3 regions of the Lacticaseibacillus rhamnosus genome follow, and region 1 is predicted to be linked to each of the others. Evidence: riboswitches for the same ligand, from Rfam matches in the RefSeq annotation. Region 1 holds a riboswitch; each other region holds the start of a gene.
The links. Region 1 has a riboswitch for lysine ahead of EL173_RS14600 (ABC transporter permease subunit). Riboswitches for the same ligand answer to the same signal wherever they lie in the genome.
Positions count from the first base shown of each region.

Region 2: it holds a riboswitch for lysine, as region 1 does, so the genes downstream of both, lysA (diaminopimelate decarboxylase) here and EL173_RS14600 (ABC transporter permease subunit) in region 1, are expected to answer to the same signal.
Region 3: it holds a riboswitch for lysine, as region 1 does, so the genes downstream of both, EL173_RS09675 (amino acid permease) here and EL173_RS14600 (ABC transporter permease subunit) in region 1, are expected to answer to the same signal.

Region 1 covers NZ_LR134331.1:2,898,096-2,901,381, forward strand. Annotated here, with positions in the region: gene EL173_RS14595 (glycoside hydrolase domain-containing protein) at 1-1,139, opposite strand, end outside; lysine riboswitch at 1,362-1,535, shown strand; gene EL173_RS14600 (ABC transporter permease subunit) at 1,633-3,240, shown strand; gene EL173_RS14605 (amino acid ABC transporter ATP-binding protein) at 3,244-3,286, shown strand, end outside.
Region 2 covers NZ_LR134331.1:118,339-121,624, forward strand. Annotated here, with positions in the region: gene dapD (2,3,4,5-tetrahydropyridine-2,6-dicarboxylate N-acetyltransferase) at 1-609, opposite strand, end outside; gene lysA (diaminopimelate decarboxylase) at 619-1,962, opposite strand; lysine riboswitch at 2,063-2,242, opposite strand; gene EL173_RS00585 (aspartate kinase) at 2,928-3,286, shown strand, end outside.
Region 3 covers NZ_LR134331.1:1,903,092-1,906,377, forward strand. Annotated here, with positions in the region: gene EL173_RS09670 (helix-turn-helix domain-containing protein) at 1-19, shown strand, start outside; gene EL173_RS09675 (amino acid permease) at 148-1,611, opposite strand; lysine riboswitch at 2,033-2,208, opposite strand; gene budA (acetolactate decarboxylase) at 2,268-2,978, opposite strand.

The DNA.
Region 1 (3,286 bases):
GGAAAGCCAAGAACTCGTGCAGTTGAAGCAACCGTCATTGCATCAAGCACACCTTGAGTTTCGGTGAAATATTTAATGTCGGCGCCGCCATCTTGATAGATTGGAAAAATGCTCATACCGCCATCGGTAATTGATTTAATCTCAGACGCAGTCAAATTCTTAGGAGTAAAAGCATTCCCTACTGCCCCCTTTAGGTATCGCCCGACAATGCTGAAACCATATTTACGTAACAATGCAACATCAGAACTCGTCAGTTGCTTAGATGTGTCACAAGCGATTGAATCGCGTGTTGTATCACCATTGCTAGTTAATAGGCCCTTAATAACCCGATTACCAGCGATTCTTCCTGTGGTTGGTTCCAGGTTCATCATTGTGCTAAAGGCAGCCACTGCATCGCCAACTGCACTGGTGAATTGGCCATTAGTCGGAATGTCTGTGAAACCATTTACTAACAGACCGTATTGTAGGATGCGAACGGCGTCAGTATCTGTTGATCCCTCAGATAAAACAGGGCAATTGTCAATTGTCTTCTGCCCATAGATACCATTTGCAACATCAGCAGCCATCCCTTCAGCTCTTTGCAATGCATAAATCAAAGCTGTGTTAGTGTCACGTTGATAGATGCCATCGCAAGGTAGAATGCCAATGTTATTACTGAACCGTCCATTAAGATATTGCTGCATTGACCGAACCTTCTCCGATCCCCCAGTAACCAAGGTAAATGCAGCCATATCGAACAATGCCGCCATAAGATTAACTGTAACTACGCCATTTGCGGTAATACCCGCATTCTGCTGTAGTGTTTTGAAAGCTTGCTCTGTTGCATCAGAAAAGTCCTGATTAAAGTCGCTACCAGGATTGATGCCTTTACACCAGAAGGCGCCTTGAATGAGCTGGGCGATATTGCCCTTATAACCGGGCTTCAAACTGCCTACCACCGAAGCTAATGCTGTCTTGGTTGCATCGCCAAATCCTTCACCAATAGCGCTAATACCAATTTCATGTTGTAGCCCCATCCGCAAACTATAAATAGTGGGCCATCCAGTTTGTCCGTTCTCGGGCGCTGTCGTGAAACCAGAAACACTGCTATACGTTTTATTAAGCCATTTTTGAACGGCTAGTACCGCTTCATCTGCCATTTTAAAAATCTCTTTTACAAATTTTAAGGTGACACGTCTGTCATCGAATTAAACAGAACACACGTTCGATTTAATTCTACTGCGGAGACTTCTTTTTGTCCAAACTTTTCTTAAATAAACTTCTGATCGCACAAAAACCAAGTTAGCGATTACGATTACTCCACAAAAATTGACATTCCGTTCCCGTTCCGCTACACTCGTTTTTGACATTTAAATACACCACCAAGAAATAGAGGTTGCGGTGGGCAACGAAAACTGGGGAGTGCCGAGTCATGTTGAACCAGTCGTAAGTGCCGCCGCCGAAATGTTGAATCGTATTCGGACGATTCGCATTGGGCCATGGGCGCATAACCCATGGACTGTCGAAGCTGGTTGCTTCGGGGCGCTATGATTCTGGTTCATGACTAAAATCGATGGAATCGACCTTTATTGCGGTATCAATAAAGGTCGATTTTTTGGTTCCAGCTCTATTTCCCACTACAAGAAGGGAGAAATGTCACTTATGAGAAAACATTGGGTTGCGCGTTTAGGCGTGCTAGGGTTCGCATTGAGCCTCCTGCTTGGCAGTTTTGCCGCAACACCTGTCAGTGCTGCCAGCGATGACAACACGTTTAAAGTCGGAATGGAGGCCGGCTATGCACCGTTCAACTGGACGCAAACAACGAGTGCCAACAATGCGGTTAAGATTCAAGGCAGCCAAGAATACGCAAACGGGTACGATGTTCAAATTGCCCGCAAAGTTGCCAAGGCGTTGCACAAGAAGGTTGTGGTGGTCAAAACATCATGGGATGGTCTGCCGCCTGCATTAACTTCTGGCAAAATCGATGCCATTATTGCCGGCATGTCGCCAACGCCAGATCGTCGCAAAACCATCGATTTCAGTAATCCGTACTATATTTCCAACCTGACGATGGTCGTCCGCAAAGATAGTAAATATGCCAAAGCCAAAAGTATTGCCGATTTCAAAGGCGCCAAGATTACTGCCCAACTGAGCACCTATCACTATCAGGCGATTAATCAAATCAAAGGCGTTGTCAAGGAACCGGCGATGAACGATTTTCCAGCCATGCGCGTGGCCTTGGAATCCGGCACGATTGATGGCTATGTTTCCGAAGTACCAGAAGGGATTACTGCCGAACGTGCGAATCCGAATCTGATGTATATCCATTTTGCCAAGGGTCAGGGTTTTAAAACCGATGCCAGTGATACTAACTTAGCGATCGGCCTGCGAAAAAATGATCCTAATAAGGCCAAGATTAATGAGTTGCTTGCTACGATCTCTACAAAAGAACGGGCACGGTTGATGAACGAAGCCGTTGATAATCAGCCGTCAACCGAAAAAAGCGGCAACTGGTTCATGGCGATTATGAAACAGTATGGTCCCATGCTATTGCGCGGTACCGGCATGACGCTGCTGATTTCTTTGGTCGGGACACTTGTTGGCTTTATCATCGGTTTGCTGGTCGGTATTATTCGAACCACGCCAAAGCCAAAGAAACTGGGTCAGCGTGGGTTACGGGCCGTGATCAACTGGCTGCTGTCCGTTTATATTGAAGTCTTCCGTGGTACGCCAATGATCGTTCAGGCAGCGGTTTTGTACTATGGTGCGGCTCAAGCCTGGCATCTGAACATGGATCGGACAACCGCGGCGTTATTGATCGTCTCAATTAACACGGGTGCTTATATTTCCGAAATTATCCGTGGCGGTATTATCTCCGTTGATGAAGGTCAGTTTGAAGCAGCCAATGCGCTTGGCATGACCCATCTGCAAACCATGATGAAGGTGATTCTACCGCAAGCGGTACGCAACTCCCTGCCCGCGGTCACCAACGAATTTATCGTTAACATTAAGGATACTTCAGTGTTATCCGTCATCTCGGTTTCCGAACTGTTCTTCAGCGGCGAAACGATTGCCGGACAAAGCTTCCAGTTCTTCCACACGTATCTGATTGTGAGTGGCATCTACCTCATCATGACCTTCACCATCAGCCGATTATTCCGTCTCATCGAAAAGCATCTCGATGGTCCAAAAGATTACAATGTGATGAACAATCAAATGCAGGTCGAAACACCCAAAATCAGCACGGCAAAGGAGGACTAACTGATGGCAAACGAACCTTTAATCCAAGTCAAGAACCTTAAAAAGG
Region 2 (3,286 bases), 210 kb from region 1:
ATGGGCAGGAACGTCATTAATGACAACAGCGCCCGCAGCAATGACAGCCCCTTCGCCCACGGTCACGCCTTCAAGCACAACGGCATTGGCACCGGTCATCACGTGATCACCGATTGTCACTGGCTTAGCTGACGGTGGTTCCACCACGCCAGCAAGCACTGTGCCCGCGCCGATATGGCAATGTTTGCCGACAATGGCGCGGCCGCCAAGCACGGCCCCCATGTCAATCATGGTTCCGGCACCGATTTCCGCGCCGATGTTAATAATCGCGCCCATCATGATCACCGCATTGTCACCAATCAGCACCTGATCGCGAATGATCGCACCAGGCTCGATACGGGCATTGGTTGTTTTGATGTCCAATAATGGCACCCCGGTGTTACGACCGGCAGCCTCGACATAGTAATCATCCAGTTTAGCGGTTTTTAAAACGGGCTGAATCTCTGCCCAGTCACCGATGACAGTGCCCGTGTGTTTGCCAATAAATGCATGAACACTTTTAGGGAAATGCAAGTCGGCTAATTTCCCTTTGAGATACACTTTGACTGGCGTGGTTTTCTTGCTGTTTGCGATGGTTGAAATGATTTTTTCGGTATCGAGTTGTGCCATGATGGCCTCCTATTTTTTTGCGACAGTAGTGGCGGTTGATGTCGGCGCTGATTGACTTGGGGCGGTGTAGTGCTGATCGTGTTGAATTAAATCGGCGTAAGTTTCACGCGTGACCACTAGCTGTGCTTGGCCATTTTCGACAAAAACAACGGCTGGACGCGGGTTGCGATTGTAGTTGGACGCCATCGAGTAGCCATATGCGCCAGTGTCGAACACGGCAACCACATCGCCTGGGTGTGTGGCCGGCAGCGGGGCATCATCAATCAAAATGTCGCCGGATTCGCAATACTTTCCGACTAAATGGACACGTTCTGTGGGCTGGGCAGTCGGGTGATCCGCAACCACAGCAGTGTATTGAGCCTGATAAAGGGCAGGGCGGATATTGTCGCCCATGCCGCCATCAACCGCAACGTAAGGCCGCAAGCCCGGGACATCTTTGCGGCTGCCGACCGTGTACAGACTGTAGCCGGCAGGACCGACAATCGAGCGGCCCGGCTCAATCCAAACGGCAGGCAATGGCCAGTTAAAACCGTGGCTTTGGGTTTTCAAGGTGGTCACAATCGCCTGCACGAAAGCTTCTGGTGGTAGCGGATCATCCTGCTTGGTATACGCAATCCCAAAGCCGCCGCCGACATTGAGGACTTTAGGAATAAAGCCGAATTGCTGGTGCCAATGATCAAGGACTGCCAGCAGCTTTTGGGTGACGGCTTCAAACCCGGCGACTTCAAAAATCTGGGAGCCAATGTGGGCGTGAATACCCAGCAAATTAAGATGATCATCCGCCAGAATACGCTTGGCTGCTTCATCGGCTTGCCCGCTTTCAAGATCAAAGCCAAATTTACTATCGGTTTGGCCGGTTTGATCATAAGCGTGTGTATGAGCACTAATCCCCGGTGCCACCCGGATCAAGACGTTTTGCTTGCCCACGGCCGCCTTTAGCAACTCGTCAAGCAGGTCCAACTCGTGAAAATTATCAACGATGATCGTGCCAACCCCGGCGTCTAAAGCTTGTTCCAGTTCGGCTTTGCTTTTGTTGTTACCGTGGAAACTGACTTTGTCCATAGGGAAGCCCGCTGCTTGAGCCGTGTATAACTCGCCACCGGAAACAACATCGACATGAATGGCTTCGGCTTTGGCGACCTCGTACATCGCGATGGTAGCAAACGCCTTGGAAGCGTAACTAACGGCGTATGCAACCCCCGCAGTTTCAAAAACCTGCTTGAACGCCCGAATCTGATGGCGAATGGCGCCAACGTCATAAACATAAAGCGGCGTTTGAAAAGTGTGGACAAGTTGACTGGCAACAACCCCGCCAATCGTTAATTGACCTTCGTGATTTGTGGCAAAATTCATTCAGTTCATCCTCCCGAGTGATGGCAGGGCAACGGCAAACGAAAAGGGACCCTTTTGTTTGGCCGCGCGTCAAACAAAAAGATCCCAACTTGCAATCTACTTGAATGATAGCGCCCCGCTTAGATACCTAAGCGACAGTACAGGATTTATTTAACCCTGGCCCAACAGGCTCACCGATCCCGGATCACCCATTTCGGCAACCGCCCCTTTCACCGAATGTCACCACGAAGGATCTCGCTCGATTCGGTTAGTCATGTTGGCTGCAACCTCTATCTGTTTGACACCACATTATAATAAAAAACGGTACGCGTCAAATTTTTGTGAGCGCGAGCCAGCGCGGTTAGGAGTCGGAGTGTAAGTGGCCTTGGGCGCAATGACCCGGGCTTGGTCATTGCGCCCAAGGTCCTTACACGCAGACTCCTGCGCTCGGGAGCGCGTTATGGGAGTAAAAGCGAACTAGTGCCCTTAGACGGTGATGGCCCGCTCTTGGCCATTGCGACCAAGGTCCTTACATGCCTGCTCAGCGGAACGCGCGTTATGGTGAGCGAGAGTATCTCTTACTCAGAGACCAAATATAAGAGCCTCAAACATGGTGGCTGACGCTTACTTTCTATTTCTTCAGCGCGAACAGTGTGACTGTATTCCAAAGAACCATCTTGAAAGCCTGATTCCCAACAACCCACTTTCAATCCGCCACCCCAATACCTAGCAAAAAATTAAAAACATTTTTAAGCTCATTATTACTATGCAATGGCGTCAAAAAATGCTGTTTTGGCGGGATGGTGGGGGCTTGTGTTTCTCTGGGAGTCTGTTAAAGTACAGAATAAAATGACAGAGTTCTCATTTGCATTGCCGTCTGTTGATGCCAGATGAAAATCACTTACGCAATCGCTGTCGGTTGGTGATTGGCAAGGTTGTTGGCGTCAAGGATACACTGGAAAATGGGGTTAGGGAGGCAGTTTATCGTGCGTGTCGTAAAATTTGGCGGTTCGTCATTAGCAGATGGAGCGCAGTTTGCCAAGGTTGTGGCGATTATGAAGGCGAATCCGGATCGGCAGGTTATCGTAACCAGTGCGCCTGGTAAACGGCATCCCGGCGATGTCAAGGTGACAGACCTGCTAATCAAGTACGCCCAAGCGGTGTTGCAGCAGGGTGAAACGGCTGCAATCGTTGCTGAAATTGTGGCTCGGTATCAGGCCATTGCCACGGCGTTCAACCTTGACGCGCAAGTTATGGAAAAAATCGAAAATGAACTATACCAGTTACCGAATACCAGCTTTAAAAATGCCGACTACCTAATGGCTGGCTTCAAGGCACGAGGCGA
Region 3 (3,286 bases), 1.0 Mb from region 1:
CAACGATGAACGGTTATAAATCGTCACCGCATGATAACCAGTGACAATTTCAAATTAGCATCCTTTTGTGACCAATAAGGGTGCGTAATAAAAAACGACCTGAAAGATGACATTCATCCTTCAAGTCGTTTTTCATTTGTAAGCTTGTTATTTAGGATTAGGTTCATGTTCGCGATGCGGGGCTAGGTCGACTTTTTCAAGCGGGATCAGTTTGGTTTTATGCTTCACTTTATACCAGACAAATAACACAATAAAAAGCGGAATTGACATGTACGAAACCATTAACCGCCCCCAAGCAAAGTGCTGGACTGCCTGCAAATCCTGGCCCACGATGACGATCAGACTCATGATAATCGCCAGGATCGGGCCAACCGGGAACCACTTGGCATGATATTTGAGTTCGTGAACATCATGTCCCTGTTTCACGAAAGCCCGCCGAAACCGAAAATGCGAAACCGCGATCCCGAGCCAGGCCAGGAACCCGGTTAACCCTGAAGCCGCTACAAGCAGCTGGTAAACGTGTGGTCCCATAATACTGGTCAAGAAAGTTAATGCGCCGACTAAGGTTGTCAGCAACAACGCAGCAAGCGGGATGCCGCGGCTGTTCGTCTTTTGAAAAATCCGTGGTGCAAAGCCGGAGCCGCCCATCGCCCACAACATTCGCGTCGATGCATACATCCCTGAGTTAGCCGATGACAAAACCGAGGTCAAAATCACGGCATTCATGACACTTGCTGCGCCTGCAAGCCCAATGCGATCAAACACTAACGTAAACGGCGAAATCGCCACCTGATCCACGCTGGCCCCCAACAGATTCGGGCTAGTGTACGGAATAATCGCGGCAATCACGGCAATCGACAGGATATAAAACAGCAAAATACGCCAGAAAACCTGCTTAATCGCCTTAGGAATACTTGTTTCAGGCGTTTCGCTTTCGCCGGCCGTAATCCCGATCAACTCGGTTCCCTGAAAAGAAAAACCCGCAACAACAAAAACAGCCAAAGTTGCGGGGATACCACCCACAAACGGCGCCGCACCAGTTGTGTAATTTTTAAACCCAATGGGACCATGCCCACCCATGATCCCCATAATCGTCAGTAACCCGACAATTAAAAAGACAAACACCGTTACAACCTTAATCAACGACAACCAATATTCAGTTTCACCAAATGACTTGACCGAAATAATGTTAATCAGGAAAATCAGTGCCAAAAATCCCAGCGAAAACAGCCAGCCAGGTACTTTTGGCAGCCAAAAATGCATAACAATGGCAGTCGTCGAAACATCAACCGCAACGGTAATGGCCCAGTTAAACCAATAGTTCCACCCTAAAGCAAATCCGAACGCCGGATCGACAAACCGACTCGCATACTCGGAAAAAGAACCGGAAACCGGTACATACGTGGCCATTTCACCTAAACTAGTCATAAGAAAGAAAACCATGAGTCCGATTCCGATATAGGCTGCAATGGCTCCACCCGGTCCGGCAGTGGCAATGGCGCTGCCACTTGCAACAAAAAGACCGGTTCCGATACTACCGCCAAGAGCAATCATGGATAGATGCCGTGTCTTGAGCTCTCGTTTTACTTGATTGGATGCTGATTGTGCCACAGATGAACTCCTTTGTTAACGTGAATTGATTTTTGCTAAACAATGCCAGATTTTACTGTCGATATCTGGGGTGAGATTTTCGTGATTGGCTGGTTGTTGACAGCCAGTGGCGGGTTAAATGTAACGATGCGTTGGCCAAAGACTGGTGTTTATGGACGAAAAACTGCAACAAGGGCAGAAGCATTATTCTTTGGGCAATCCGTTAATTTTATTCTGCTTTCTATAACGCGTTCGCCAGCGCAGGGATCGGAGTGTAAGGACCTCGAACGCGATGGCCAAGGGCGGGCCATCACGCCCGAGGCCGCTTACACTCCGATCCCTAACCGCGCTGGCTCACGCTCACACAAAAAAAGCCAATGAGTCGGTCTGTTGTGACTAACCCATCGGCTTATTCTGCTTTTTACCATGAATAAACGTGATCCGATTTGTTAGCGCCCCGCGATAATCGCGACAGTCCAGTGGATGTTATCCAACTGGCCCAATATCGATTGGCTGAACTCAACCGGTATTTCGGCACCTTTCCCTTTAACAACTGCGCGCTTGGTGTTCAGACCATTGCAGCTGCGACTCATGATTGATGCGACCTCTAATCTCAATTACGACTCACCATATCATGTTCAACTGACAACAGCAACTCACTCTCACACAGCTTTAACTCAACTCTCAGCTTTAAGAATATCAGCAACCAAACTTGTTGTATCAAATTGTTGCTTCAAGAAAGGCTGATCATCTGTTGGCAAATGCAACTGGAAGTCGCTAAACTTTTGTAAAAACAGTTCGCCACTATCCAATTCGAAGCCAAGAATATGCCCACCCATACTATGATCAGCAGCCAGAAAATGGACATGGAAACCAGGTGAAACCGCACCTGCATAGAGATCCGGTGAAAAGTACCCAATTAAAGTGCCCTTGATATTCTCAGCATGAAATTCTTTTTGACCCGAGGCCGTTTCGGTCAAGGTCGGATAAGGCGGCTGTTGCGGCAGCACCGCTCGTGTATGCATTTGCGTAAACGTGCCTTCTACACGAACTGCTGCAAATAAATTACCGGTCTGCAGCCGCTCAAGAGTTGCTTTGTGAAACCCTGCCAAATCAAGCCCCTGAAGCTTACCAGCTGCAACGTCGTGTTGATAGTGAACGTTAGCAAAAGGAACCTTCTCGTCTTCTTGCACTTCTCGAACTTTGCCTTGGGCATTCACTTGATAAACCTTACCCGCCTGAATAATTAGCTCACCATCAAGCCCAGTCAAAGTTCCAATGCCAGTATCACCGTGCTGCAATAATTCCCCAACTGTCTGCGTCCCCGCAAAAAGCCCCGGAACCAGCATGGCTAATGTTCCATGTTGATACAACCGATCCGTATTCAAAACGACATCTCCTTTTTGAAGTGAGCGTGAACCGGCGCGTTTAGGGGTCGTAGTGTAAGCGGCCTCAGACGTGATGGCCGGGCTTTGGCCATTGTGGCTGAGGTCCTTACACGCAGACCCCTGCGCCGGTGAACGCGTTATGGTGAGCGTGAACCGGCGCGTTTAGGGGTCGTAGTGTAAACGGCCTCAGACGTGATGGCCGGGCTTTGGCCATTACGTCTGAGGTCCTTACACGCAGACCCCTGCGCTGGTGAACGCGTTATGGAGCGTGAACCGGCGCGCTTAGAAGTCGGAGTGTAAACAGACAA